2 regions of the Collinsella sp. TM06-3 genome follow, and region 2 is predicted to be linked to the other one. Evidence: predicted binding sites of a transcription regulator. Region 2 holds the regulator's gene; the other holds the start of a gene.
What was found. Region 2 encodes NrdR, which represses ribonucleotide reductase genes. Its sites were predicted from a motif close to AAACACNATATATNGTGTTT; they were not measured.
Positions count from the first base shown of each region.

Region 1: a site for NrdR is predicted at 2,488-2,507, ahead of nrdD (anaerobic ribonucleoside-triphosphate reductase). Genes of this name have one in related genera too.

Region 1 is NZ_QSPG01000020.1:21,209-36,567, reverse strand. It holds gene DXD56_RS08060 (glycoside hydrolase family 13 protein) at 100-1,833, shown strand; tRNA gene DXD56_RS08055 (tRNA-Gly) at 1,976-2,051, shown strand; tRNA gene DXD56_RS08050 (tRNA-Val) at 2,055-2,129, shown strand; gene nrdD (anaerobic ribonucleoside-triphosphate reductase) at 2,764-4,986, shown strand; gene nrdG (anaerobic ribonucleoside-triphosphate reductase activating protein) at 5,413-5,994, shown strand; gene folE (GTP cyclohydrolase I FolE) at 6,061-6,618, shown strand; gene DXD56_RS08030 (HD domain-containing protein) at 6,621-7,202, shown strand; gene folB (dihydroneopterin aldolase) at 7,246-7,731, shown strand; gene DXD56_RS08020 (M48 family metallopeptidase) at 7,738-8,514, opposite strand; gene DXD56_RS08015 (dipeptidase) at 8,589-9,602, opposite strand; gene DXD56_RS08010 (peptidylprolyl isomerase) at 9,723-10,151, shown strand; gene DXD56_RS08005 (urease accessory protein UreE) at 10,155-10,733, shown strand; gene DXD56_RS08000 (HAD-IIB family hydrolase) at 10,816-11,613, shown strand; gene DXD56_RS07995 (Fur family transcriptional regulator) at 11,691-12,071, opposite strand; gene DXD56_RS07990 (acylphosphatase) at 12,133-12,543, opposite strand; gene DXD56_RS07985 (Gfo/Idh/MocA family protein) at 12,546-13,652, opposite strand; gene rnhA (ribonuclease HI) at 13,728-14,213, opposite strand; gene DXD56_RS07975 (LysR family transcriptional regulator) at 14,313-15,215, opposite strand.
Region 2 is NZ_QSPG01000004.1:11,878-27,236, forward strand. It holds gene DXD56_RS02495 (NAD(P)/FAD-dependent oxidoreductase) at 154-1,092, opposite strand; gene DXD56_RS02500 (glycosyltransferase) at 1,211-2,512, shown strand; gene dut (dUTP diphosphatase) at 2,975-3,418, opposite strand; gene nrdR (transcriptional regulator NrdR) at 3,423-3,866, opposite strand; gene DXD56_RS02515 (LysM peptidoglycan-binding domain-containing protein) at 3,918-4,367, opposite strand; gene lexA (transcriptional repressor LexA) at 4,531-5,175, shown strand; gene DXD56_RS02525 (heparan-alpha-glucosaminide N-acetyltransferase) at 5,175-5,879, shown strand; gene hflX (GTPase HflX) at 5,864-7,153, opposite strand; gene miaA (tRNA (adenosine(37)-N6)-dimethylallyltransferase MiaA) at 7,153-8,091, opposite strand; gene miaB (tRNA (N6-isopentenyl adenosine(37)-C2)-methylthiotransferase MiaB) at 8,091-9,461, opposite strand; gene DXD56_RS02545 (stage V sporulation protein S) at 9,507-9,824, opposite strand; gene DXD56_RS02550 (ATP-binding protein) at 9,899-10,984, opposite strand; gene rny (ribonuclease Y) at 10,986-12,536, opposite strand; gene DXD56_RS02560 (regulatory protein RecX) at 12,794-13,486, opposite strand; gene recA (recombinase RecA) at 13,498-14,646, opposite strand; gene DXD56_RS02570 (CinA family protein) at 14,904-15,359, opposite strand, start outside.

The sequences.
Region 1 (15,359 bases), on a different contig from region 2:
GTTTGGGGCGTGGCTGCGGCGTTGTTTGCCGTGAATGTCAGCTTTGGGCGTATCATCGTGGGCATCTCGCAAAACCTCGTTGCAAGGGAGATTCATCCCATGGCTACAGAAAAGTCCTCTTCGCGCTCATGGATGTCCGATGCCGCGATTTATCAGATCTACCCGCGCTCGTTTAAGGATTCGACTGGTTCGGGTCTGGGCGATATCGCGGGCATTACCCAGCAGATGGACTATCTTGAGCAGCTGGGTATCGAGGCTATCTGGCTGAGCCCGTTTTACCCATCGCCTCTTGTCGATGGCGGCTATGATGTGGCGGACTACTGCGATGTCGACCCACGTCTCGGCTCGCTTGACGACTTCGATGACATGATCGCTGCGGCTCATGCGCACGGCATCAAGGTCATCGTCGACATCGTGCCCAACCATTCGTCCAACCAGCACCCCTGGTTCAAAGCCGCTCTTGCCGCCGGCCCCGGATCACCCGAGCGCGCCCGTTATATCTTCCGCGATGGTCGCGGCGAGCACGGCGAGCTGCCTCCCACCAATTGGAATGCCAACTTTGGCGGCCCCGCCTGGACGCGCGTCGCGGACGGTCAGTGGTATCTGCACATGTTTACGCCCGAGCAGCCGGACTTTGACTGGTCGTGTCCCGAGGTTCATGCGTTCTTTTGCGACGTCCTGGCGTTTTGGAGCGATCGAGGCGTCGATGGCTTTCGCATTGATGTGGCGCACGGTCTCGCCAAGGATCTCGACCGCGATGACCTCGACCGGTGGCATCTCGCCGAGGGCGATGACATGGTTGAGGACGGCACCCATCCGCTGTGGGACCGCAACGAGGTCCATGAGATCTATCGCGAGTGGCGCCGCGTGTTCGACCGTTATGATCCGCCGCGCAGCGCCGTTGCCGAGGCGTGGGTTCTGCCCGAGCGCCAGTATCTCTACGCACGCCCCAGCGAGCTTGGCCAGACATTCAACTTTGAGTTCGCCAAGGCCACTTGGACCTATGATGACATGCACGCTGCAATCGAGAAGGGCTTGAAGGCGGCCATCGAATCCGATTCCGCCTCGACCTGGGTACTCTCCAACCACGACGTGCCGCGCGTGGCGACACGCTATGCCCTGCCGCAAATCAAGGCGACGCGCTACCATCAGATTGCGCTCGACTGGCTCTTACGCGACGGGTCGTCTTATGACGAGGACCGTGAACTCGGCGAGCGCCGCGCGCGGGCAGCCCTTTTGCTTGAGTTGGCGCTTCCGGGCTCGGCATACGTGTATCAGGGTGAGGAGCTCGGCCTTTTTGAGGTGGCTGACATCCCGTGGGCTGCACTCGAAGATCCCACTGCGACCAATACGCACGGACCGAAGCGCGAGAAGGGGCGCGACGGCTGTCGTGTGCCCCTGCCGTGGGTGGCAGCGGACGATCCCGCGCAGGGCGGATCGTTTGGGTTTTCACCGGCGGACGCCGATGCGGCGCCCCATCTGCCACAGCCTGCATGGTTTTCCGATTACGCTGCCGATAGGGAAGAAGCGGACCCGGCATCGATGCTTGCATTCTATCGCGACGCCCTCTGGCTGCGGCGCAAGCTGCGCGGGTGCGCCAACGATCTTGCGTGGCTCGATCTTGACGGGTGCACCGGCCTTGCGGATGGTGCCGAGGGCGCTGAGGGCGGCGTCATCGCCTATCGCCGCGACAACGGCTGGGCGTGTGTGACGAACTTCGGTGCAGCACCCGTGGAGCTGCCGGCGGGTAGGGTCCTGCTCACCTCATCACCGCTTGCAGATGGCAGGCTCGCGCAGGACAGCTCTGCCTGGATCATGCTCGCTGAGTTGTAGGGGGCCTCTTGCGGCGAGCTTGCGTTTGCCTACACCTTCCGTGGTGGCTGATGTCTTCGCGAGGTTCGCGAGGGCGTCGCAAAACTTTTCAAAAAAAGTTCTTGCATTTGGGTGGATCATCCCGTATATTAAATCCTCGCAGGCGGACATGGCTCAGTTGGTAGAGCACAACCTTGCCAAGGTTGGGGTCGCGGGTTCGAGCCCCGTTGTCCGCTCCATTTGGGCGTTTAGCTCAGGGGGAGAGCGCTTCCCTGACACGGAAGAGGTCAGAAGTTCAAATCTTCTAACGCCCACCAAATGTTCGCAGCTCAGAGGCTATGTCCTCTGGGCTGTTTTGTTTTGCCACCAAGCACGCCGCCAAATAAGCCGCCAAATATTGATCCAAGGTCTGTACGCGATGGTCTTCGCATCCCGTGGGGGCGCCGGCAGATTGCATGTGTCCTGGTCCATCGTGACCGCAACATGTTGGTCAAGCATAATCTTTTGGATTCTTTTGGCGTGAGCGGCTTGGTTTTGGTAGGATTTGTCAGCGGCTTGACTAAGGGGGTTTTATAACTGCCATGCAGGTAGCCGTGTTGGTAACGTTTTACCGACTTGTCAAATACCCCTCATTTTTAATGCGTCTGCAAAATGACCAATTGCTTTGACCTGCTGAAACACTATATGTTGTGTTTGACCTAAAAAAAGAATACAGGATATAGATGCTTCTTTGTCGTATGATAGATGGCGGACAGAGAACGAAGACCTTAACTGCCTCTTTTGAACGTGTCCTTGAACCGCTTGATTGGCTCTAGGGAATGTCCGCATGGAGGCTTATGGTTTATCGAGAACACAGATTGCGCGACGGCGCCGCAAGGCAGGGGCAGGCCCTGCCGGGCATCGTTTGGCTCTGAAGCGCAATGAGGCTACGACGCGAAAGAAGGCAAGAGGATGAAGATCATCAAGCGCAGCGGCACCGAGGTTGTCTTTGACATCGATAAGATCGTCAATGCCATCCGCGCCGCAAACTTGGAGGTCGAGGAGAGCTCTCGTCTTACCGACCGCCAGGTGGTTTATGCGGCGCAAAACGTCGCCGAGGCATGCGAGAACGCGGGCCACACCGTTTCGGTCGAGGAGATCCAGGATTTGGTCGAGGACGAGATCATGCGTCTCGACTGCTACGAGGTCGCCCGCCACTACATCATCTATCGCTATGTTCAGAGCCTGAAGCGCCAGAAGAACACGACCGACGACAAGATTCTGTCGCTGATCGAGTGCAATAACGAAGAGGTCAAGCAGGAGAACTCTAACAAGAACCCGACCGTCAATTCCGTCCAGCGCGACTATATGGCCGGCGAGATTTCAAAGGATCTGACTCAGCGTGTGCTGCTGCCCCAGGAGATCGTGGATGCCCACAATGAGGGCCTGATCCACTTCCACGATTCTGACTACTTTGCCCAGCACATGCATAACTGCGACCTGGTGAACCTGGAGGACATGCTCCAGAACGGCACCGTTATCTCGGGCACGCTGATCGAGAAGCCGCACAGCTTCTCGACTGCCTGCAACATCGCGACGCAGATTATCGCCCAGGTTGCTTCCTCCCAGTACGGCGGCCAGTCTATTTCGCTGACCCATCTCGCCCCCTTTGTTGAGGTGAGCCGTCAAAAGATTCGCGGCGAGGTTGCCCGCGAGCTCGAGGAGCTCGGTGTTTCGGCATCTCCCGAAAAGGTCCGCGAGGTTGTTGAGGACCGCCTGCGTGACGAGATCCGTCGCGGCGTCCAGACGATTCAGTATCAGGTCGTGACCCTTATGACCACGAATGGCCAGGCGCCGTTCGTGACGGTCTTTATGTATCTCAATGAGGCCCGTACGCCCCAGGAGAAGCACGACCTTGCCATGATTGTGGAGGAGACGCTTCGTCAGCGCTATGAGGGCGTTAAGAACGAAGCCGGCGTGTGGATCACCCCGGCATTCCCCAAGCTCATCTACGTGCTCGAGGACGATAACATTCGCGAGGATTCGCCGTACTTCTATCTGACCAAGCTCGCCGCCAAGTGCACCGCCAAGCGCATGGTGCCCGACTACATCTCCGAGAAGAAGATGCGCGAGCTTAAGCTGTCTAAGGGCGAGACTGCCGGCAACGGCGATTGCTACACCTGCATGGGTTGCCGCAGTTTCCTGACGCCCGACCGTTCGGGCAACGGCTTTAACAATGTCGCCAACGCGCTGAACTATGACCCGACCAAGCCTAAGTACTACGGTCGCTTTAACCAGGGTGTTGTGACCATCAACCTGCCCGATGTCGCGCTGAGCTCGCATCAGGACATGGATAAGTTCTGGAAGATCTTCGACGAGCGCCTTGAGCTGTGCCATCGTGCCCTGCTGTGCCGTCATGAGCGCCTGATGGGCACGCTTTCGGATGCCGCGCCGATTCTTTGGCAGTACGGCGCCCTGGCGCGTCTGAAGAAGGGCGAGACGATCGACAAGCTGCTCGTGGGCGGCTATTCCACCATCAGCCTGGGCTATGCCGGCCTGTATGAGTGCGTCAAGTACATGACGGGTCACAGCCACACCGAGAAGGAGGGCACGCCGTTCGCCATGGCCGTCATGCAGCGCATGAACGACAGGTGCGCGGAGTGGAAGGCCGAAAGTGATATCGATTTCTCGCTGTACGGTACGCCGTTGGAGTCGACGACCTACAAGTTCGCCAAGTGCCTGCAGCGTCGTTTTGGCATTATCCCGGGCGTGACGGACAAGGGCTACATTACTAACAGCTATCACGTCCATGTGTCCGAGGAGATCGATGCCTTCGACAAACTTAAGTTTGAAGGCATGTTCCAGCAGCTTTCGCCGGGCGGTGCTATCTCCTACGTTGAGGTTCCCAACATGCAGGACAACCTCAAGGCTGTCATTCGCGTGATGCAGTACATCTACGACAACATCATGTACGCCGAGCTCAACACCAAGAGCGATTACTGCCAGGTGTGCGGCTACGATGGCGAGATCAAGATTGTCGAGGATGACGGCAAGCTGGTGTGGGAGTGCCCCAGCTGCGGCAACCGCGACCAGGAGAAGATGAACGTCGCTCGTCGTACGTGCGGCTACATCGGTACCCAGTTCTGGAACCAGGGTCGAACCGAGGAGATCCGCGACCGCGTGCTGCATCTCTAATAACCATCCCAGGCCGCCCCGTAGCGAGGCCCCGGACCTTTACTCGCTATTTCGGACAGTCCTGGCTCACGACGGAGGCGCCACTGGCGCCTCCTGTTCGTGCGGAACTCATATCGAGCAAAGGTCCGGGGCCTCGCTACGGGGCGGCCAAGTTGATGTAGCTGAGATGCAGCACGCAGCCTGCTCGCTCCTCGAAGTTCTTAGCGGAAATGAGTTGACCTGCGACAACGGTCTGCTTGCGATAACGGTTGAGCTGCAGCATTGTTTTTATTGGACCTCGAACCCTATACTCGATGTTCGCTGAGTTCATTGAGTATCGCTCGCGAGGGGTCTGGAGTATATCGTCCCGCCCGCAGTTTCGCAGGCCGAAGGCCGAGAATGTTTGAGGACGGGATGATATACTCCAGACCCCCAGGAAGGTTACCTATGAACTACGCGAACATTAAGTATTTCGACATTGCTGATGGAGAAGGCGTCCGCACTTCTCTGTTTGTGAGCGGGTGCCGTCGTGGCTGCAAGAATTGCTTTAACTCCGTCGCGTGGGACTTTGCTGCGGGCGAGCCCTTTGATCGTGCCGTCGAGGACAAGATTATCGAGAGCCTCGATCATCCCTTTATTGACGGCCTGACGATTCTGGGCGGAGAGCCCATGGAGCCCGAGAACCAGGCGGGGCTCGTTGAGTTTGTCGAGCGTGTTCGTGCCGCTTATCCTGCGGGGTCAGGAAAGACCATTTGGTGTTTTACCGGCGACGTGCTCGAGGAGCTTATGCCGGGTGGTCGTCACCATACCGAGGTCACGGACCGTATCCTTGCCTGCCTCGACATGTTGGTGGATGGCCCGTTTGTTCAGGATCTTTATGATATCTCGTTGCGCTTTAGGGGCTCGAGTAACCAGCGTGTGATCGATATGAACGCTACGCGCGACCGCGCCGTGCGTGAGGGCGTTGCGCTTTGCGACGCTGTGGAGCTTTGGCGGGACGATCCAGTCTATTCGACCCATACTATGTAGCTTGTGGTCGATGCCGGAGGGCGTGGTACCATAGCGCGAACGTGAAATCGGAAAAGTGAGGCCCAGATGGTCGATCAGGAAAAAGTCGAGGCCGCCATTAAGCTGTTGCTTGAGGGCATAGGCGAGGACCCAACTCGTGAGGGCCTGCTGGAGACCCCGGCGCGCGTTGCCCGTATGTATGGTGAGATCGCCGGCGGCATGGACCAGAGTGCCGAGGAGCACCTGTCCAAAACCTTTGCCGTCGCTTCGAACGATTTGGTTATCGAGCGCGACATTACGTTCTACTCGCTGTGCGAACATCATCTGCTGCCGTTTTATGGCAAGGCCGCCATTGGTTATATCCCTAACGGTCGGGTGGCTGGGCTTTCCAAGCTCGCCCGCACGGTTGAGGTTTATGCCCGCCGTCTTCAGCTGCAGGAGCAACTGTGCACACAGGTTGCCGATGCCCTCATGGATTATCTCGCTCCCCAGGGAGCGATTGTGTTGATGGAGGCCGAGCATATGTGCATGACGATGCGTGGCGTGCAAAAGCCCGGCACCAAGACCGTGACGCTTGCTCGCCGCGGCGTCTTTGAGACCGATCCCGCGCTCGAGGAGCGTTTCTTTAGGATGCTGGGCCGCTAACCATGAGAGTCGTCAACGACTTTACATCGAAGACCGATGAGGGGACGTCGCGTCGCGGCTTTATGGCTTCGGGCCTGGCCCCCTTTGGTGCCATGCCTCGCATTGATTACATTTGTGCCAACGGGCTGTTCCGGCGGCACCTGGGCAACATCGTACAGTTGGAATCGGGGCGCATCTTCTGCCGCCACGGTATTGACCATCTGCTCGATGTCGCTCGCATTATGTGGATCAAGAATCTCGAGGAGCAGCTCGAATTTGACCGCGAGGTCATCTACGCCACGGCACTTCTTCACGATATCGGCAAAGATGAACAGTATGAATCGGGTATATCCCATGATGTTGCAAGCGAACGCGTCGCTGATGCGATTCTCGGCGGCATGCCCGATGATGTGGCGTTTGAGCCGGCCGATGCCGCAGCCATTAAGACGGCCATTCTGGGCCATCGAAAGCTGCGCGTGAACAGCCAACCGCTTGAGCGTCTGCTCTATGCGGCCGACAAAGCGTCGCGCGCCTGCTTTGCATGCCCCGCGCGCAATGCTTGCAACTGGAGCGATGATAAAAAGAACCTGTCGATTCGCGTGTAGTTAGTTTGCGCGGTTGGGGTTCTAAACGAAGGAGACGATCGCGTTGAGTAACAAAAAACTGCCCGAGAATGCAACCAAGACTGAAGGTGCTGAGCTCGCCCGCCGTGGAAGGGGCGAAATATCCACCGCAACGGCGGTGCCTCACGTGAGCTATGATGATCTGCGCCATGCCGATCGTATTGTCATTGACGGCCTTGAGGTTTTTGCCAACCATGGCGTGTATCCCGAGGAGAACGCGCTGGGTCAGAAGTTCATCGTTTCTCTGGTGCTCTATGCCGACCTGCGCGCGGCGGGGGAGCACGATAACCTGGATGCCTCGATTGACTACGGCTCGGTGTGCCACGATGTCGATGGCTATCTGCGCGAGCATACGTTTAAGCTCATCGAGGCGGCAGCCGAGGGGACAGCCCAGATGCTGCTGCGCCGTTATCCCTCGCTGCTTGGTGTGCGCATAAAGCTCGATAAGCCGTGGGCTCCTGTTGGCCTGCCCCTGGCAAGCTGCGGCGTCGAGATCGAGCGCGTGCGCTAACCGGTTCTAATACGACTCTATGGGTGGCTGCTTGAGCCGCTGCGACAGAGCTTTATTGTTGGGACAGTACGTGTCGAGCAGGGCGTGGAATCGCTGATTGTGGCTTGGCTCGAGCAAGTGGACGAGCTCGTGGGCGACAACCATGTCGAGGCATTCGATGGGATAGGCGGCAAGTTCGAGTGCGATGCGAATGGCGCCGGTCTTGGGCGTGCATGATCCCCAGCGCGTTTTCATGCTGCGCACGGAGACGCGGGCCACGGTGACGCCCATTGCGATTTCGTACGCGTGCACCATATCGTACAGCGCCGTGGTGACCTCGGTTGCATAGAGCTGGTCGATACGGGCTTGGAGCTCATCGGACGTTAGGCCGTCGAGGATTGCGTGCCGCTTGGCCTGTGGGCCTTCGTCCGATTCATCGGTACCCATAAAACTTGCGAAGGTGGCCTGTTTGGGTCGCGGTGCGGGTGATGCAAAGTTGTGATCGAGTGCATCCTGTACCGTGATGGGCTTGCCCCAAAGTGCAATGATGGACGAGGGGCTGAGCGGCTCTCGTGCCGTCGCCTGACGTTGCTCGCGCTGGGCAAGTCGGCTGATAATCCAGGCGCTGTTGCGCTTCACAAACGCTTCGATACGCTCGCGGCTGGCGCCGATCGGTGCGCTGGCGTGGACCTCGCCGCTCGATGTGACGCGTAGGTTGAAGTTCTTGACGCGCTTTTTGGTAACGACGACGGGGATGGTCGTCCCATCCGGTCGGGATGCGGAAATCGTAAACTGCTGCGTCAAAAGCGGTCCTTCAGATCGGGGACGGGCCGGCATGTCGACCGTTCGGCATGCCGGCCCGCTCAAGGGATGTGAAATTAATAACGCTCGAAGAAGGCAAGCGCGTTGTCGCTGCAGAGCTTTTGCATCACGGTCTTGCCAAAATGCTTGGAAAGCATGTTCTGGAACTCGGGCATCTTGCTGGCATCGGAGAGGAAAGCGGGCACCGTGGCGCCGTCCCAGTCGCCGCCGAGCGCGATGACGTCCTCGCCGCCCAGGTCGAGCCAGTGCTCGATATGCGCCGCCAGCTGGTCGAAGGTGACGTCTGCGGCGGTCTTGTCGGTTGCGTCGTTGGATAGGAACTCGCTGCAGTAGTTGAGGCCGACGATGCCGCCCATGTCGCGAATGGTGCGGAACTGGTCGTCGGTGAGGTTGCGCTTGACGCCGCAAACCGCACGGGAGTTGGAGTGGCTGGCGACGAAGGGGCGCGTGGCGTGGGCGACAACCTCGTCAAAGCACTCATCGTTGAGGTGGGAGACGTCGAGTACCATGCCGGCGTGCTCCATCTGCGTAAGTGCCTCGATGCCGGCGGCGGTGAGGCCGGCGTGGGTATCGTGTCCGCTCGCGAGCGGTCCCTGCGCGTTCCAACTGAGTGACGACATAAGCACGCCCAAGCTCTTGAGCACCTCGATCAGTGCGGGGTCCTCGGCAAAGAACGTGGCGTTTTCGATGGTGTGGATGCAAGCGACCTTACCGTCCTTGAGCGCGGGGCGAATGTCTGCGGCGCTGCGTACGTTGACCATGCGGTCGTGGTTGAGCATTGCCTGGCCGCTCATATGCGCCATGATTTGCGCCTGGAAGCGCGCGGCGTGGGCGGTGGGAATCTCGTCGGGGACAAACGTGGCGAAGCACTGTGCCCACGGCGTGTTGCCGATCTTTGCGAGCGAGATGGCGCAGGCGTTGCCCTCGATGAGGTCGAAATCTTGCGGATGCGTTTCGTCGCCGGGGAAATAACCGTCGGTGCCGGCGGTAAAGCGCAGGTCGAGATCGAGCGTGGCCCAGCCGATTCGGTCGGCGGTGTCGCAGTGTAGGTCAAATACGGGATATGCCATGGTTCCTCCGGTTGCAGCGTTTCTTTGCAAACTGTCATTGAATTGTATGACTAGGGTATAGTTAGCGCCATATGTTCACGGCGGCCTGCGTTGTGCGCCGCCCTTATCACGGAGGTTACCATGTCCAACCAGGGCAAGAAGGTCAAGACCCATTATCGCGGCACGCTCGACGACGGCACGCAGTTCGATAGCTCCTACGATCGCGGCGAGCCGCTGGAGTTCACCTGCGGCGCCGGTCAGATGATCAAGGGCTTCGACGCCGCTGTTGTCGACATGCAGGTGGGCGAGAAGAAGACCGTGCACATCCCGGCTGCCGATGCCTACGGCGAGCACAATCCCGAGATGGTTATTACCTTCCCGGCCGAGCAGGTTCCCAACATCGAGCAGATCGAGAAGGGCATGAAGCTCTTCCTGTCCACGCCGAGTGGCATGCCTGTCCCCGCCGTCGTCATTGACGTGACGCCCGAGGCTGTGACGCTCGATGCCAACCACGAGCTTGCCGGCAAGGATCTCAACTTCGATATCGAGCTCGTCGAGGTCGAGGATTAGGCTATGCCTGCAAATCTGGTTTCGACAACGTGCCTCGGAAATCTCAACGACCCGTCCTATGAGCTTTTGCTTCGCCGGGAGCTGGGCGGTGTCTTTGAGGTCGATGAGCTACTGCTCGATTGGGACCAGGCTGATGTATGCGCGTTTGCGGGCGTGACGGAGCTGGGGCGCACGATCGATGTTCGGCCGGATGCTACCGACGGTGGTCGTCTTGCCGACGGCGACGTGCTCGCCATTGACCGTTCGGGCGTGGTGCCCGTGGCGGTTGTCGTGCGCCTGCGCAGCGCCGAGGTTTATTTGGTCGAAGTCGACCGCATGGATCCGATTGCGCTCGCGCATGCGTGCTGGGAGATCGGCAACATGCATGCGCCGCTCTTCCGGGGCGACTCGGACGAGCATACCGTGCGCATGTATACGCCGGTGCAGCCTGTTTTGGGCCGCATGCTCCGGGGTATCGAGGGCGTTCGCCTCTCGGTGGTTACCCGTGAACTCGATACGGACCGGCGCTTTGCGTCGAGTGCGGCGGAGGTCGTCGTTAGCATGGCTCCGGACTTTACCATCGTAAAAAAGACGCGCGGCTAAGCGCGCGTATGCGCAAGACGGGCTTTGAGGGGCGACCAATCAAGGTCCGTCTTGCTGTTGATAGGAGGCTTTGGGGAAGCGTATGGGTCTTGAGGGAATCAAGCTGATTGCATGCGATTTGGACGGCACGTTGCTGCATCCGGGGGAGCGCGAGCCGCGTTCCGAGGCCTTTGAGCTTATCGATGAGCTGCATCGTCGCGGCATCGTGTTTATGCCGGCGAGTGGCCGTCAATATGCGAGCTTGCGCTACCTGTTTGCCCCGGTGGCCGATGAGCTCGCCTATGTATGCGAAAACGGAGCCCTGGTGATGAGCGAGGGACGTGCCGTTGTCAAGCGTTCCATGGAGCGCAGCCTTGCTATGGATATCGCGAATGCCGTGGTTGCGTATCCCCATGCCGACGTGACCCTTTCGTGCGAGGGGCACCTCTACACCATGGGCGGCAACGATGCGTTCGTCGACCATTTGCGCTATGAGGTCCACTGCGATGTGGCGGTGGTCGACCGTCCCGAGGACATCGACGAGGACGTCATTAAGATTGCCTTCCAGACGCCCGAGATGGATCAGCCGGCGGCGTTGGAGTATTTTGCGCGTCGCTTTAGCGACCGGGTCGATGTGATGACGTCGGGAACCGAATGGACCGACTTTATCGGCTTTGATTCGGGCAAGGGGTCCGCGCTTGCCGATTATGGTCGCGCGCTGGGTATTTCGCCCGATGAGATGATGGCGTTTGGCGACAATGAGAACGATCGCGACATGCTTAACGTCGTGGGCCATCCCTATCTGATGGAGAGCTGCAATCCCTCTATGCGTGGCATCAACGACCGCGTCCGCTACGTGCGCACGGTCGAAGAAGAGCTGCGTCGTCTACTTGCTGAGTAGACATTTGGGACATGTCTAGAAATCTACTTTTTGCTGCAGAGTGCAGAAAGGTGGATTTTAAGGCATGTCCCAAACATCTATCGGCAGTCGGGGCAGAGACCCTCGAAGATGGTGTAGTGCGACGTGACGTGCCAGCCGATTTGCTCGGACGCTTTGGCGTCGAGCTGGGCATCGAAGGGGAGCGGTACGTCGATGACGCGACTGCACGAGGTGCAGATGATATGCGCGTGCGGCTCGATGGTGCGATCGAAGCGACTGCCGCCCGGTGTCTTGATGGAGAGGATCTCGCCGGCGTCGGCCAAGAGATTGAGATTGCGGTAGACCGTACCGCGGCTGATTTTGTCATCCTGCGCGCGCACGACGTTGTAGATTTCGTCGGCGGTGGGATGGTTATAGCTTTGGCGCACGGCGTCAAGAACCAGCTTTCGCTGCTTGGTATTCCTTCTTTGCACCGCCATGCGCCTCGCCTCTTTTCTATCAACGGTCGTAGGTAAATGATACCGTATTTAGCACACAATACTAATAATGAGGAGTGAAACCGTCTTCATTGGCAAGTGGGGCTCGGGCCTGGGCGTCTACGAGGCGAAAACGCGTTCCCATGCGCTCGTAGGAGGCATGAAGCGTCTCGAGATGAGATAGGATGTTTGCCGGAGCTCCCTGTATCTCCATCTCGACTGAGCCGTCTTCCATGTTACGCACCCAGCCGGTGAGGGAGCGCGCCTGTGCGAGGTTGGTGTTGGTGAAGCGGAAACCGACGCCCTGGACCTGCCCCTCCCACCGCAGGAAATAGCGCTGCGGGGCGTCTTGAGTGGCCTCGTCGCTTGCGAGCACGGTGAGCCTACGGCGCAGCTCAAGCTCGACGCCAGAGGGCTTTTGGGGTTCGCGGCTGCCGCCGGTGACGCCCGAGAAAAGCTTGTCGAAAAAACCCATCGCTATGCCTGCTTGTTAGAGTCAGCGGGGAAGGCGATACCCGCCTGCTGACGCACGGCATCCATGATGCGCAGTGAGACGAGCGTGACATCGCGGTAGTGGCCAAGCTCGTGACGTCCCGCCAGGGTCTCCCAAATCTCTTCCTTGACGTTATCGATGCCGCCGATGGCGGTGATAAAGTCTGTGAGTTCGTATTCCATAGTGTTGCTCGATTTGGGCAGGTCGAGCACGCGGCCGTTGTCGCCCTGTTCGCGCGGCGCCTCGGTCGCCGAGCCGCGTACGACGTCGCCGCGATAGTCGATGCGGACGTTGCGGGGCGTGGACAGATGGTCGATCTGGATAGTGCCACGCTCGCCTTCGATCTGCGAGGGCAGCAGGTCATTCGTAATTTTGGAGTGCGCGAGCTCGACGGAGATACGGCCACCGCCGTAGCTGGCGAGGATGGAACCGCAGCCATCGATGGGGCCGTGCGTGAGCTGTCGCGTGGTGGGGTCGAGCAGAGTAGCCATGCTCGTAAGGCCGGAGGGCATGCCGAAAATCTCGACCATGGGCTCGACGGTGTAGACGCCAATATCCATGAGGGAACCCGATGCCATATTGCAGTCGAAGATATTGGTGGCGCGTCCCGCGAGAATCTCGTTGTAGCGCGAGGAATATTTGCCAAAGCGCAATGAGGCGCGGCGGATGGGCGCAATCTCACCCAGGGCGTCCTCGATGGCGTGGAAAGCGGGGTCATGGAGCGGGCGCATGGCCTCGAGGGCTACGACGCCCGCCGCCTCGGCTGCGCGAAAGACCTCGAGCGCCTGCGCCTCGGTGGCGCAGAAGGGCTTTTCGACGATAACGTGCTTGCCGCCGGCGATACAGGCGAGCGCCTGCTCGTAGTGGAGCGCATTGGGGCTGCCGATGTAGACGGCATCGACGTCGGCAGCGGACGCAAGCTCGTGAAGCGCGGTGAAGTTACGCTCGCCACCGTGCTTGGCGGTGAAGGCGGCGCCGCGATCTGCATCGCGCGAGAGCGTGCCCACAAACGCAGCTTGGTCGTTGGCGTTGACGACCTGGATAAAGTCGTCGGTAATCATGGATGTGCCGATGGTCGCTATACGCAGCATGTATCCCCCTCGTACCGTTCGGTTTACAGGATGAGTGTAGCGCGAAGGGGTTGGAAATAGCGTGCGAAAACGCTATTACAGGTCGCTCTCGTTAAAGCCGGCGTCGATATCGAGGTCGCTGCCGTCGGCCGCCGTGGTGGCGAGCTCATCGCAGCGCTCGTTGAGCTCGTGGCCGGCGTGACCCTTAACCCAGATGAACTCCACCTTATGCTTGCTCTTTGCGGCAAGCAGACGCTCCCACAGGTCGCGGTTCTTGACGGGCTGCTTGTTGGCAGTTTTCCACCCGCGCTTTTTCCATCCGTCAATCCAGTGCTTGTTAAAGGCGTTGACGACGTACTGCGAATCGGAATGGACTTCGACCTCGCAGGGGCGGTTGAGTGCCTCGAGCGCCACGATAACGGCCATGAGCTCCATGCGGTTGTTGGTGGTCTTGGCGTAGCCGCGCGAAAGCTCGGAGGTAAAGGTCTTGCCGGCGGGGTTGGTGTATTTGAGCACGGCGCCGTAGCCGCCGCGTCCCGGATTTGATCGGGCCGAGCCGTCGGTATAGATGATGACCTTCACGGGCTTCCTTTCGTTGAGTGTGTTTCATGTGAGTGACCATTGTAGCGCCATGCCCGCCGGGGGCTAGCTATCTACGATTTCTACCCCGTCTTCCGACAGTTAGTTGGCATGGATGATGCGGTTGAGCTCGTCGAGGTATTGTTGCAAGAGGGGAGAGGGCTTGCGCTCGTCGTGCATGATATAGCCTACGTGCATCGTTGGGGCGTCTGCTAGCGGGATCGATGCCATACCCCATTGCATTTCATTGGAGAGGACACCGGTCGATAGGGTGTAACCGTTCGACGTGATAAGTAAGTTAGTGAGCGTCCCGCGGTCCGAGATTCGTATGTTGCGGTCGCAGGGGATATAACTAAAAGGTTCCTCGGCGTAATAGAAGGAGTTTGAGGTTCCCTGCTCAAAGCTGTAGCGCGTATAGGGTGTGAGGTCGGCAAGGGACAGCTGGGGGCGGCGTGCGAGCGGGTGGCGCTCGCTAACGAAGACGTGGACCGTCGCGTCGAAGAGGGGATGGAAGCTTGCGCGGGCATCGGCGAAGGCCTTCTGCAAGACACGGGTATTAAAGTCGTCCAGATAGAGGATGCCGATATCGCTGCGAAATGCGCGGACGTCGTCGATGATCTGCGAGGTGGTGGTCTCGCGCATGATGAACTCGAACTTACTGTCGCGGCAGCGCTCGACGACGTTGACAAAGGCCTCGACCGAAAAAGCGTAGTGCTGGGCCGAGATGGCAAGGCGCGCCTGGGGTGTGCCGCCGTCCTCGTAGCGGGCCTCGAGCATATCTGCCTGCTCCACGACTTGGCGCGCATAGCCTAAGAGCTCGGTACCGTCGTTGGTGAGCGTGACGCCGCGGCTGGAGCGCGTAAAGATTTCCAGATGGAGCTCCTGCTCGAGGCTTTTGACGGCGTTTGAGATGTTGGACTGAGCGGTATAGAGGCGCTGAGCTGCGGCGTTGATTGAGCCGGACTCTGCCACGGCAATCAGAAAACGAAGCTGCTGGAGGGTCATCGACGCCCGTCCTTTCGATAGCTATCTAAAAAACCGATAACATGTTAGCGCTTTTAAGTGATTGACCGAGCGAAACAATGCTCGTACTATTCAAAACACACAAAGGCGGTAGGTAATTAAGCCGACCACGGAACCGGGATGCGA
Region 2 (15,359 bases):
AGAGGCCTCCGTTCGTTTTCTATATTGTATTCTAGGTTATCTAGTTTTGCATAACACATAGTCGCCAAGTAAAAGTGGTTGGACAGCACATTGATGCACCGTCCAACCACTTTGTGTAAAGATAGCAACCTTACATAAGATATATTATCGTACTTATCCACGGAGAAACGCGTATGCGCTCGTTGCCGCTATGGCTCCATCAGAAACGGCGGTCACAACCTGGCGTAAGCGCTTGGAACGGATGTCGCCAGCGGCAAATAGACCAGGTGTACGGGTGGCCATGGATTCATCAGTCAGAATGCCGCCATCAGGCGCCAGATCGACTAGATGCTCAACAAGCTCGGTATGGGGCTGCGTTCCGGTAAAAACAAAGATGCCAAACGAGCCGGGCTCAAATGACTCGGTATGAGTCTCGCCGGATGCATTGTCCTTAAAGGTAATCCTCGTTGGCATGGCTTCGCCCGATAGCTCCACAATACTAGTTTGGTACCTAACTGCAATATTGTCCTTTGCGAGTACTTTCTGAACAACACCATCGGGCGCACGGAACTGGTCGCGGCGCAGCACGATGGTCACACTGTTGGCAATGTCGGACAGGAACAGAGCCTCTTCGCATGCCGAATTGCCACCACCGATTACAAAAACCTGCTTGCCGCGGAAAAACATGCCGTCACATGTTGCGCAATATGAAACGCCACGACCGCGATACGTATCCTCGCCTGCGAAACCTGCCGGACGCGGCGTGGCACCCATGCAAGCGATAACGCTCGGGGCCAGCGTATCGCCCATATCGTGATGCACCGTAAACAACGCTGCATCGGCATCGTAATCGATACCCGTAACCATGCTCCATGCAACCTGTGCTCCCAGGCCCTCTGCATGCTGCTGAAAACGCTCGCCGAGTTCGGCGCCACTCAGGAGCGGGAAACCCGGATAGTTCTCGACCTCATTGGTTGTGGCGATCTGCCCTCCCGACATGCCCTGCTCAATCACGGTCGTCGTCAGGTTGGCACGCGCAGCATAAATGGCGGCAGCATAGCCCGCGGGGCCGCCACCGATAATCGCAACATCGATCGGCTTATCGGTAGTCATGAAGCGTCCTTTCGTCGAAACGTTGTCGTTCTTTGCGCTCATACCCAAATTTACGTGAACGTGACACTCATGCACTACAATGATAAATCCGTATTACAAAGCTGAAGGGGAGTTATCGATGGACCAGGCGCAGACGAGTGACGACGCTCCCCTGCTCACGCACAGCACTCCCCAATCGGAGCAAACCACACTCCTGGCTCAGCAAAAACCCCTCGTGACCATCGTGCATGCCTCCGTTGGCTCGGGCCACAAGGCCGCCGCAAATGCGATTGCGCAGGCATTCGACCTCATCCGCGGCACCAATGGCATCCCCGAGGATATTGAGATTGAAGTGCTCGATATCCTTGATTTTGGACGTATTAAATTCGACGGCAATAAGACCGCGGCTTCTTTTACGGGAGCCACGCGCCCCATTTACGACCTGACCTGGCGATATACGCTTACGGGACATCTTCTCTGGGGTGGCGGAACGGCATGGTCGCGAATTATGTTCCCCGCCTTCAACGAATATATTCGTAGCCGCAGGCCCATAGCCGTGGTTGCGACGCACATCACAGCAGCCAATGTTGCCGTGGGCGCCCGCGTAATTACGGGTATCGATTATCCGGTCGTCTGCGTACCGACCGACTACGAAGTCGAGGGATGGTGGCCCCACAAGGACACCGATTTATTCTGTGTTGCCAACGAATTTATGGCCGAAACGCTGCGTCCGCGCAAGGTGCTCGAGACAAAGATTCGCATTACCGGCATTCCTATTCGCGCCGGATTCGACACGGATTACGATCGCGAGGAAGAGCTAGCTAAGTTCAACCTCCCCACCGACAAGACCGTCGTACTGGTAATGGCCGGTGCCAGCTTGCCTCAACCGTACGTTCGCTTTCGCGCGGAGATGGACCGCACCCTCCCCTTCCTACGCAGCTTCGAAGACATGCACTTTGTCTTTTTGCCGGGCAAGGATAAGGAATACGCCGCCCGCCTCAAGACACTCTTCGATGCCATGAAGCTCGAAAATGTCACGGTGCTGGACTATGTCGACGACATGGCGGCCCTCATGCACGGCTGCGACCTGGCAATTCTCAAATCGGGCGGACTCACCGTCACCGAGTGCCTGTGCGCGCATCTGCCGATGATCCTGCTGGGCAAATCATACGGCCAGGAAAAGGCCAACACCACGATGCTCACCGGCATGGGCGCCAGCATGCATGTCACCACCGCACGAGAACTAATCGTGACGTTGCGCCATCTGCACGATCATCCCGAATCACTCAAAGCCCTACTCATCAACGGCGAAGTACTACGCCGCCCTCACGCAGCCGAAGATATCGCCATCGCAACCATGGAGCTCGTAGGCAAACCCCAAAAGCGCAAACGAGCCTTCTGCCGCTTCTATTGGGGCGAAAAACCCGCGCATATCCGCTAGCGTCTTAAAGTCCGCTGTGGTGCAGGCCGCCCACACATATCATTCCATGCTCAAACATTCTCGCTTCGCTTCGCTCGCTGCGAAACTGCGCGTGGAACGATATGTGTGGGCGGCCTGCACCACAGCTACATGTACATACCAGCAGATATACCGGTTACCCAAGTAAAGCAGCGAAGGTGAACTCAAATACAAGTAATACAAGCAACCCGATGCGACAAAGGGATTGACTCATTGTCGCATCTGATTACTAGTTGAATACAGCTTTTAGATACAGCAAACGGTTTTGATTGGGAGCCATGAATGGTTGCGAGCACGTAGGCATAGCTCGCCCCTTGGAGGCCCCTATATATCGTCCCGCGCGCAGTTTCGCAGCGAAGCGAGAATGTTTGAGCACGGGATGATATATAGGGGCCTCCAAGGGGCGAGCGAACATTGCGATGCTCCGTTCAGCAAAGTAAAGAGCTAGGCAACGCCGCTAGAACCGAAACCGCCGGCTCCTCGGTCGGTTTCGTCTAGTTCTTCTACTTCTGCGAGGTTGACCGTGGGGACTTCTTGGATGACGAGTTGGGCTATGCGGTCGCCTTTGTTGATTTGGATGTCGTTGGTGGGATCCAGGTTGATGAGGATAACCTTGAGTTCTCCTCGGTAGTGAGCGTCGATGAGGCCCGGCGTGTTGACTATAGACAAGCCCTGCTTGATGGCCAAGCCGCTGCGGGGCTGGACGAAGCCGGCGTAGCCATCGGGCAGGGCGATGGCCAGCCCCGTAGAGACCAGACGGCGTTCGAAGGGCTTCAGGACGCAGTCTTCGTTGGAGCGTAGATCCAAGCCGGCATCGGTGGGATGGGCGTATTTGGGAAGCTCGACGGTGGGGTCGAGACGCTTTATGTTGACGGTAATGTTGGACATGGAATCACCTTAGCTTGTCGAGCTCTTGCAGAAATTCATCGACGTCTTTGAAATCGCGGTAGACCGAGGCAAAACGGATGTACGCAACCTTGTCGATCTTGGCCAAGCGCTTGAGCACCATGTCACCCAACTCATGGGACGTGACGGCCGTCAGTGTGCGAGAGCGCAGCTCGACCTCGATGTCGTCGATAATCTCATTGAGCTTCTTAGTGTCGATATCGCGCTTGATGGTGGCGCGCATCAAGCCGACGAGCAGCTTATTGCGATCGAACCGCTGCTTGGTTCCGTCTGACTTAATGACCTCGATAGGGTCCTCGCATCGCTCGAACGTTGTAAAGCGATAGTTACACGAGCAACATTCGCGACGGCGCTTAATGGTGTTATTTGACTCCTGCATACGGGAATCAACGACGCGGGTATGTGCCTTGCCGCATTTGGGACAGCGCATGGTACCTCCTCTTAAACGATAACAAGGGTACCATGCGCAGCGCGATAATGATTACGAACGAGCAGGAACCTTAAGATGCGCACCGGCGGCGAGCGAACCATGCTCCAGATGATTGACGTTACGGATCATGTCGGAAGTCTCTTGCGTGGAAAGGCCTTCGATTGGATATTCCTCGGCAAGCGACCAAAGAGAATCGCCAGTCTGAACGCGAATGGTCTCGTAAGTAATGTTGGAAACGGACTCGGCATACGCGGCGTGACGAGCGCTAAAGACCGAAGTAGCGAGGACAAAGAAGAGCGTAAGCGCAACGGCGACGGCGACAATCGTCGGAACCTTCAGGGCAACGCGGGCCGGCGCGACTACAGCCTGCTGATTGCGAGCAGGCTTTACGGTCAAAGGTTGAATGCCGGAGCGGCCACCCTGAACAACCGTAAAAGTGGGTTCTGCAGGCGTCTCGAGCTTAAGGGCGAGGTTTCCCTGGACCATATTCGTTGCGTTCATCATGTTCTCCTCTCGCGTGTTTTGCTGAGAACAGTTTTATCAAGCCGCGCGGACAAAAATGTCTAGCGCGAGAACGAATGTTCGGTTATTATTATCTTCGAACAGTTGTTCCTGTCAAGCAAAATTCGAACATTTGTTTGACATGGGTAGAGAGGATGCCCTGATGGCTCGCAAAATTACCAAGCGTCAGCAGCAAATTTACGACTTCATCAAGGAATATCAGCAGGAGAAGGGTTATCCGCCCAGCGTGCGCGAGATGGCTTCTGCCGTGGGCCTTTCCTCCCCCAGCACCGTGCACGCCCATCTCTCTGCCCTGGAGGCGCGCGGGCTACTCAAGCGCGATGCCACCAAACCGCGCGCCCTGGAACTCTTTAACGAGGACGGTTCCTCTGTCTCAATTTCTAAATCTGACGAGCCCACCGCACCTCGCGGAACGGTCTCGCTACCGCTCGTTGGTCGCGTCGCGGCAGGGATTCCCATTCTGGCCGAGCAGAATATTGAAGACACGTTTACTATCCCGACCGAAATCGCCACTGATCAGGGTTCCTTTATCCTTGAGGTGCATGGGAGCTCAATGATCAATGTCGGCATCTTCAATGGCGATTACATCATCGTCCGTGAACAAAAGAGTGCCATGAACGGCGAAATTGTCGTGGCCATGATTGATGGTTCAGCGACCGTCAAGACGTTCTACAAGGAGCAGGGGCGCGTGCGCTTGCAGCCCGAGAACGACACTATGGAGCCCATCTATGCGACGAACCCCGTTATTTTGGGTAAAGTTGTCGGTTTAATGCGCCGGTTCTCGTAATGCAAAAACGCATCACCATCTTTGATACCGTCCGCGGGTTTACGATGATTTCTATGGCAGGTTTTCACGCTTGCTATGATCTCGCCTACCTGTACGGCTGGGATATGCCTTGGTTTACCCAGACTGTCTTTCAAGACGTCTGGCGCGCCAGCATCAGCTGGGTATTTTTGTTTATCGCGGGTTGGATGTGCACTCTTTCGCGCAACAATATCAAACGTGCCGCCAAATACGCCTTAGCAGCACTCGTTGTCTGGTTGGCAACAACACTTGTCTCATTCGACGATTCGGTTAATTTTGGCATCATCTACTGCATGGCCGCATGCACCGGCATCGTGGCGTTGACCGATCCCGTCCTTAAGAAGATAACGGCGAGATGGGGCATGCCCCTATGCCTTGTGTTGTTCGCCCTCACCTGGAGCATCCCCAAAACGATCTACCCTGTCCCCTACCTGGCGTGGCTGGGATTTCCGAGCCCTGGGTTTGTCTCAGGTGATTACTACCCCATCATCCCGTTTATCTTTATGTATCTTGCAGGATACTTCGCCGCACACATAGCGAAGAGTATCGATAAGACCGTCCCTAGCTGGGCCTACGCCAACCCCCTGCCGGCGCTCGCCAGCCTTGGACGTCACGCTCTCCCCTTTTATCTGCTGCATCAGCCCATCATTCTGGGCATTTTGGAGATCGTCTACTCGGTGCGATAACGCTCGAGCCGCGGTGCAATACGAGCCGGCAGTTTCGCCACAATGCGAACGCCGTCCTCGAGATATTCCTCATGCAGAAGGGTTCCCTGCTCATGCACCAGCGTGATGAGAGCGCCCTCACGATACGGGATATCAGCGGAGAGCAACACATCGGTGGCAGCTGCCTCGCAAGCAATCCGGTCGACGAGATCGTCGAGCCCCTCGCCCGTTTGGGCCGAGAACAGAACGGCCTCCGGATAGCGACGACGGAAACTCAATCGATCGACGCTATCGAGAAGATCGATTTTATTGAATACGGTCAGCGTTAAACGCTCTCCGGCGCCGATCTCATCAAGCACGCGGTCGACAGCCTCCAGCTGCCGCTCATAGTCCTCGTCAGACGCATCTACGACTTTGAGAATTAGATCGGCACCCAAAACCTCGGACAGCGTCGATTTAAAGGCATCGACCAGACCATGCGGCAGCTTTTGAATAAAGCCGACGGTATCGGTAATCGTCATGCCGCGACCGCCGGGCAGACGATACGAACGCGTCGTCGGGTCGAGCGTAGCAAACAGCTTGTCCTGCGAAAGTACCGTAGAGCCGGTCAGACGATTGAGCAACGTCGATTTACCGGCATTGGTATAACCGGCTAACGCGACGCGAAACGCCGGGGACTCAATGCGACTCTTGGATTGAACATCGCGACGCTGTTCAACCTGCTTGAGCTCACGACGAAGCGCAGCGATCTTATTACGAATGAGGCGACGGTCGACCTCGAGCTGACTTTCGCCCTGACCAAAACGTGAGCCGATGCCGCCGCGCGTCTGCTCCTTAGCGAGATGGCTCCACATGCCACGCAGGCGAGGCAACAAATATTGAAGCTGTGCCAGCTGTACCTGCAGGCGTCCCTCACGCGTCTGAGCATGCAGGCCAAAGATATCCAGGATCAGTGCAGTACGATCGATAATCTTTACCGGCTCGCCCACGGCTTTCTCCAAATAGGATTGCTGCGAGGGGGTCAGGTCGTCGTCAAAAATAACGACATCGGCATCCATGCGATGCACCAGGCCGCACAGCTCTTCAACCTTACCGGAACCGATAAACGATTTAGGATACGGCTTTACCAAACGCTGCGACAAGCGTGCCACGCACTGGGCACCAGCTGTGTGGGCAAGACGCTCCAGCTCATCAAGCGAGCGATCGAGCGGCCATGCATTGTCGCGCCACTCAACACCAACTAAAATGGCACGCTCGGGCTCGGGTGCCGTGGGAACAAGGGGGAAACGGGGCATTAGGCAGCCTCAATACGATGCAGGATATCCTCAACGACCTCATCGATCGTACATTCATCCATATCAAACCACACGATACGGTCATCGCGCTTAAACCACGAAAGCTGACGCTTGGCATAACGACGCGAACGCATCTTAATGAGTTCGCGAGCCTCATCCATGCTCATCACGCCATTGAAAGCATCAATGATCTCTTTATAGCCAATTGCCTGCATCGACGTCAGGGCATCTCCCAGCCCCTGGCCCATAAGACCGCGGACCTCATCGACAAGACCCTGCTCAAACATCAGATCGACGCGCTGGTTAATGCGCTCGTAGAGCACCTCGCGATTACGCGTCAGACCAAACCAAAGGGCATGATAATGCTCGTGCGGAACACTAAACTGCGACTTTTGCTGCGCATAGGAGACGCCATCATCATGCATCTCGAGCGCACGAATCACACGGCGCACGTTATGGGGATGAATAACAGCAGCCGATTCTGGATCGCGCTCGGCAAGCAAGGCATGCAGTTCTTCCTCGCCAATACGCTCGGCAAGCTCCTGATAGCCCGCACGACGATCGTCCTCAAGTTCACCCGAGGGAAAGTCCATCTCATCGAGGGCGGCCTTGAGATACAGCCCCGTACCTCCGCAAAAAACCGGCAGGCAACCCGAACCAAGGAGACGTTCAACATGCGCGCGAGCGTCGGCCTGATAAAGCGCAGCAGAATATGCCACACCCGGCTCTACAATGTCGACGAGACGCAGCGGCGCCGTGCACTCATCGGGCGCCATCTTTGCGGTACCGATGTCCATGCCGCGATAGATTTGCATCGCATCGCACGACAGCACTTCGGACGAAAGACGAGCTGCCAAACGGTCGGCAACATCACTCTTACCAACCGCCGTCGGACCGACGATCGCAACGGCGGAAAGACCTGCCCCGGGAGAAACCATTAGCGCGGCTCGCCCACAACGGAGCCGGACAAATACCAGGTCTTGGCAACGTCAACGTCAACATCAACGATCTTACCAACAAGCTGATCGATGCTGTAACCCTCGGGGATAGGCGCATGCACGGTCTGATTCTTGGGACTCTTGCCCAGCAGGACCGCGTCGTTCTTTTTACTCGTTCCCTCAATGAGCGCCGGAACCACAGTATGAAGCTCACCCTGGTTATACTCGTGTGCCGTGGTCTCGATAACCTTAACCAGACGGTTGAAACGCTCGAGAATAACCTCATGCGGCGTAGGATCGTCAATCTCGGCGGCCGGGGTACCGGCGCGCTTGGAATAGATGAAGGTATAGGCCTGAGCATAGCGGACCGTCTCGGCAAGTGAGAGCGTCTGCTCAAAGTCTTCTTCAGTCTCACCCGGGAAGCCAACGATAATGTCGGTCGAGAGCGCGATATCGGGCATGCGGTTGCGAATGCGATCGACAAGGCCCAGATAGTCCTCGCGTGTATAACGGCGATTCATCTCTTTGAGGATCCGCGTCGAACCTGACTGGACGGCCAAGTGCAGCTGCGGCATAACGGCAGGCGTCTCGGCCATGGCGTCGATGGTCTCGGGCAACAGGTCCTTGGGATGCGAAGACGTAAAGAAGATGCGCTCCACGCCCGTATCGCCCACGGCACGCAGCAGATCGGCAAAACGCGGCTTGCCAAACAGATCGCGACCATATGAGTTAACGTTTTGGCCCAGCAGCGTAATCTCACGCACGCCCTGGCGCACCAAACCGGTCACCTCGTCGACAATCTCCTCGAAGGGGCGGCTCTTTTCGCGACCGCGCACGTACGGCACGATGCAATAGGTGCAGAAATTATTGCAGCCCGTCATGATGGGCACCCAGGCGTGATACTGAGTCTCGCGATGCCACGGCATGCTCATGGCATCCGTATCCTCATGCTCATTGGTGCGGATATGACGCTTACCATCACGGAACGCCTCGGCAATGAGCTCGGCCACATGTGCAATGGAATGCGTGCCAAAGATGACATTGACGTTATCGACGTTGGTGAGCAGGCCCTCGCCATCGCGCTGCGCGATGCAACCGCCAACGGCAACCACGCGCTTGCCCGAAGGCGAAGGCGGCAGGCTTTTGCAGGAATTGCACTGACCGTACAGGCGAGTATCGGCGGCCTCGCGCACGCAGCACGTCATGAAGACAACGATATCGGCATGCGCGGGATCGAGCGCCATGAGGCAGCCATACGAATCAAGCAGACCGCTCACACGCTCGGAGTCGTGCTGATTCATCTGGCAGCCAAAGGTGCGGATAAAGTAGGTTTTACCGGCAAGAATATCGCGTACGGAACGCTGGTCCATGTGCATAAGTCCTAACGATGGGGAGCGAAACAAGGCAAGCAGAAGCTATGCCACAGGCTTAACATCATCCATGACGACGTTATCCATAGCAGCTCGATTGATCTGGTGAACGTAGATAGAAAGGCGGATGGCCGTGCGCGACTCCCCGTTAATGAGGATGTCGGAGAACACGGGCGCGCAGGAAATATCAAAACCGGTTGGAATCAAAAAACCGCGCGCGATAGCAACGGCCTTAATAGCCTGGTTGACGGCACCGGCGCCGACACACTGGATGTTGACGGGTACACCATCCTTGACCATGCCGGCGATGGCGCCGGCAACGGACGCGGGCGATGATTTGCTTGATACCTTCAGGCAATCCATGAAGAAACTCCTGCATTTAAAAGTACGTTTTAACTGCAACAACTGTATCGTACCGAGTGGACTCGGTAAAGGCACTATTCCTCTTTGGCAAGATCAAAGGTCACGGTGATTCGATCACGCGAAACACGGATCTTTGGGTCGCCGCAAAGGTTGAGATAGTACCGGGCGGCAAGGTCATTAAAGTCGCGTTCCACAGCGCGCGAAAACTGTGCCATGTCATCCTTGGCAATACGTAGCCCGCGACGATCCTTCGCGAGATCGACAGGAGTCGGCGCATGCGAGGACGAATCACGCTCGCGCAGCAGACGCGCGGTCACACCGCGAACGGGCTTAATCTGCCCTGCCAAAATGCGATGGGCCGTGCGCTCGGACATCTCAAGACCCAAACCCGAACAAATACGGATAAAGTCCTCGGCATCAGAAGCAAGGCCTAAACGATCGACAACCGGAAGCTCGCTCTCGTCATCAATGAACAGGAGACGAGACGTATCGAGCCGACTTGACGCTTGAGCATAAAGGGTCGCGGCAATCTCAGACGGAGAACCGAGATAGACATCGCAACCACGCAACTCCTCGAGCGCAAACTCACAAGCAGCGCGAATAATATTATGTGGACCGCGAGCGCAGACATAACGTCCGTCCTCATCCTTGACGGCCTGGGGCCAGCTGGACTGATCGGCACGCTCACTGAGGCGGTCGGCCGCAACGCTCACCTTGAAGGCTGAACCAAGATCGACGCCGGACGTGACCACACGGGCCTCGTCGGCGTTCTGCTTAATCGAAAACAATGCCATGCCACGACCGTGAACGCCCCAACGGTCCATCTTCATACTCTCGAGCTTGGAGGTAACGCGGGCATCAAAGATTCGCTCTTGCATATCCTGCGGAACGCCAGAACCGTTATCCAGAAAGACAAGCGTGCGGACGCCATCTTCCTTGGTCGTGGCGAGATAGACCTTGTCGGCGCCGGCATCGCGAGCATTACGGAGCATTTCGATGACGATGTCCTCGACATGCTGAATGTCGTGCTTAGCCTGGCGCCGCTCGGCCTCCGAAACGCGGAGGCGGACATACCCCTCGCCAAGGTTCTCCTCGACGCGAAGGTTGCCCTCCCCCGACATCGACGCGATAAATGAGATGAGCTCGTTCGCGTCGCTCATGTTATTTAGCGATATCGACAGCGCGGCTCTCGCGAATCACGACGACGCGCACCTGACCGGGATACTCCATCTCTTCCTCGATCTGATGGGCGATATCGTGAGCCAGAACCGTGGACTGGGCATCGGAAATCTTGTCCGGCTGGACCATGACGTGGACCTCGCGACCGGCCTGCATGGCATAGGTACGTTCGACGCCGTCATGGGAGTTGGCGATCTCCTCAAGCTTCTCAAGACGCTTGATGTAGTTCTCGGCAGACTCGCGACGGGCACCGGGGCGAGAGGCAGAGACAGCATCGGCGGCCTGCACCAGGACATCGAGCACCGTGTTGGGGTCGACATCGGCATGGTGAGCCTCAATAGCGTGGACGATAACGGGCTTCTCGCCATAACGGCGGGCAAGCTCGGCGCCGATGACGGCATGCGGGCCCTCGACGTCGTGGTCGATTGCCTTGCCCAGGTCATGAAGCAGGCCGGCGCGCTTGGCGGTCACAACGTCCAGGCCAAGCTCGGAAGCCATCACGCCGCACAGATCAGAGACCTCGAGGGAATGCTGAAGCACGTTCTGACCAAACGAGGTACGGTAGCGCAGGGCACCAAGGGTCTTGACGATCTCGGGGTGCAGATCGTGGATGCCGGTATCGAAGGCAGCCTGCTCGCCAGCCTCGCGCACGCGCTGCTGAACCAGGTCGGCGGCCTTGTGATACATCTCCTCGATACGGGCAGGGTGAATGCGGCCGTCGGCGATGAGGTTCTCGAGGGCGACGCGGGCGGTCTCACGACGGACCGGGTCGAAGCTCGAAAGAACGACGGTCTCGGGCGTGTCGTCGATCACGAGGTTGACGCCGGAAACCTGCTCGAAGGTCCGGATGTTGCGACCCTCGCGACCGATGATACGGCCTTTGAGGTCATCAGAGGGAATGTGCACGGAGGTAACGGTGACCTCGGCAGTGTGATCGGCAGCGCAGCGCTGAATCGCCAGAGACAGAATCTCCTGGGCGGTCTTGTGGCACTCGGCGCGAACCTGCTGCTCAGACTCGCGAATGATCGTGGCGGCCTCGTGGGTGACCTCGCCGCGAACCTTATCAAGGAGCTCCTTGTGCGCGTCCTCGCGGGTAAGGTCGGCGATACGCTCGAGCTCGGAGGTCTGCTTTGCGCAGAGCTCCTCGAGCTCACGGGAGCGCTTCTCGACCTGACCGGCCTGGCTGGACAGCTGATGCTCGCGCTTGTCGAGAGCGTCGTTGCGGCGATCGAGAGATTCCTCGCGCTGCATCACGCGGTTCTCGAGCGTACGAATCTCGTTCTTACGCTGCTTGTCCTCGGCCTCAGCGGCCTGCTTGTTCTTGATGATCTCCTCTTTAGCCTCGAGCAGAGCCTCTTTTTTGAGGGTCTCGGCCTGACGCTTAGCATCACCGATCAGGGACTCAGCCTGTGCGTGTGCCGACTGGATTTTTTCGTCGGCCTCGTGAAGACTACCCTGCTTGGCGGTGCGCATGTAGGCAATGGCGGCGATGGCACCCAAAATGATGCCAACGAGCGCTGCGATGATAGGCATGCTCACTCCTTTTTATGGATTCGTTACACAACAAAGCGAACCGTCCTTACGAACGGCTCGCGACATTTGAGTAATATGGGCGCAGCTTATGCGGGTCGGATACAGATAAACATATAAACAAACTCATCACAGATGAGCACATATCACAAAGCAAATGACAGTGTTTATCGTACGTTGAACCACAACAACTGTCAAATAAATGGCCCCAGCACGGCGGCTAAAACGCGGTGAACGGCAGGGCCACAAAACGCATACGCCTAAACCGCACATTCCTCACGTTCGGCATCGAGACGTGCCTTAACGGCATCGGCGGCGATGTGATACGAGAAGCCCTTGCCCATCAAAAACCGAACCAGTTTTTCGAATCCGCGCGTCTCTGGAACACGCCGCTTGGCGAGCAGGGCTGACGCACGCGCCAAATCGTCTTCGACGGCAAAATAATCCTCGGGATAACCGGGAATGTCATCGAGCACGACATGACGGCGCTTGAGCTCGGTCTCGATTTTACGCTGTCCCCAACCGCGCCGCTTGCGTTCCTCGATAAAGTACGAGCAAAAGCGGTTCTCGTCTAAAAAGCGATACTCGGTGGCGCGCTCGACGGCGAAATCGATCGCGGGCTGGCGAAAGCCGTAGCGTGCCAACTTGTCACGGACCTCACCCGTCGCATGGTCGCGTCGCGATAGCATCTCGGTCACCATGGTAAGTGCACATTTACGCTCGATGAGCTGCACCGCTTCACGAAAGTTATCCCAATCACAGGGAAGATCGGGGCGATTTTTGACATACAGGCGCGCGACCCGCACGGGAATCCAAATGGACCGCTCAAAACCGCCCTCAAGCTCACAATCGATATGTGCGCAAGGCTTTTTGGACGCATACCCGCTCGAGAACGAGGAGGCCGCCTTCTTATCGGGAAGGACAACCGTGGCCTCGGTCACCGTATACGACATGAGCGTAACCGCTACTCGTCGTCATCATCGAGCATGGCGGAACCATCGATGGCGTAAAGCTCGTCAAACTCCTCAGGCGCAGGCTGATCGGTCAGCTCGACCTCGGACGGAGCATCGTCATCAAACTCAAGCCCGCAGGCAAGGCGGACCTTATGCTCAATCTCGTCGGCGCAATCGGGGTGTTCGCGCAGGAACGCCTTGGCGGCCTCGCGACCGTTGCCGAGCTTGTCCTCGCCATAGGCAAACCAGGAGCCCATCTTCTTGCAAATGCCGCACTCGACAGCCATGTCCAGAATCGAGCCCTCCTTAGAGATGCCCGTACCGTACATGATGTCGAACTCAGCAGAACGGAACGGAGCTGCCACCTTGTTCTTAACGACCTTGGCGCGCACGCGGTTACCGATAACCTCATCCTTAAGCTTAATGCTGTCGATGCGGCGAATGTCGATACGCACCGAAGAGAAGAACTTAAGGGCGCGGCCGCCCGTCGTGGTCTCAGGGTTGCCGAACATGACGCCGATCTTCTCTCGCAGCTGGTTAATGAAGATGCATGTCGTGTTGGACTTGGACAGCGAGCCGGCGAGCTTGCGGAGCGCCTGACTCATCAGACGAGCTTGCAATCCGACCGTGGTATCGCCGATCTCTCCCTCGATCTCGGCACGCGGGGTCAGCGCGGCGACGGAGTCGACGACGATGGCATCGATGGCGCCGGAACGCACGAGCATGTCAACAATCTCGAGCGCCTGCTCACCCGTATCAGGCTGGGAAATCAGTACCTCGTCGATATCCACGCCAATGCGCGCGGCATACGTGGGATCGAGCGCGTGCTCGGCATCGATAAATGCCACCACGCCACCCATTGCCTGGGCTTCGGCCAGGATCTCGAGCGAAAGCGTCGTCTTACCGGAGGACTCAGGACCGTAAATCTCGACGATACGGCCGCGCGGCACACCGCCGATACCCAGAGCGGCATCGAGTGCCAGAGCGCCCGTGGGGATGGCCTCAACCTCAAGCTCGGGGCCGCCGTCACCATACCTCATGATGGAGCCTTGACCGAACTTCTTCTCGATCTCGGCCTTGGTGGTGGCGATCATCTCATCGCGCTCTTTACCCGTCGTGCGAGCATGAACGGTACGTACGGGACCTGAATTCTTGGCCATGAATAGCCCTCCTCTTAACAACCTGCATCGATAATAAACGAACGGCTGTTCGTGGTCAACCGTTCAGGCCAATCATATGCAGGCAGTCTTTCCAAAACCCAACCAAACGCCGACCAAACACTGACCAAATGCTTGACCACAAAGGGGCAAATAAGAACAAGAAAGGCAAAAATACACCTATGACCAGCGCAAACGCTAAATTCGTCAGGGGTCCCTATCTCCACAATTAAGGGGCCCGAAGGCCCCTTAAAACACGTCTATTCCATAGAGTTGAGCACAAGGGCAATGCGTCCCAATGCCTCCGCGACCGCATGGGCACGAACACACGAACGGTCGCCCTCATAGTGGCAGCGCACAGAGTCCACGACCGGCACTTCCCCATCAGCCGCGCGATACGCCCAGCCAATATAGAAAGTGCCAGCCGGATCGTCCTCAGTGCCGCCGCCGGGGCCGGCATAACCCGTTGCGCTCACTGCAATATCGCTCTGGTACAGCTCCAGCGAACCCGCCGCCATCTCGCGCGCGGTCTGATGCGACACCGCGGTATAGCGGTCGAGCGTCTCCTGATCAACACCCAAAACGCGATGCTTGATCTCATCGCAGTAGGTCACCGCACCGCCACGCAGCACCGCCGAGGCGCCCGGGATATCGGCAATCGTCGAGGCGATCATACCTGCTGTCAGCGACTCAGCCGTCGAAACCGTCACGCCCCG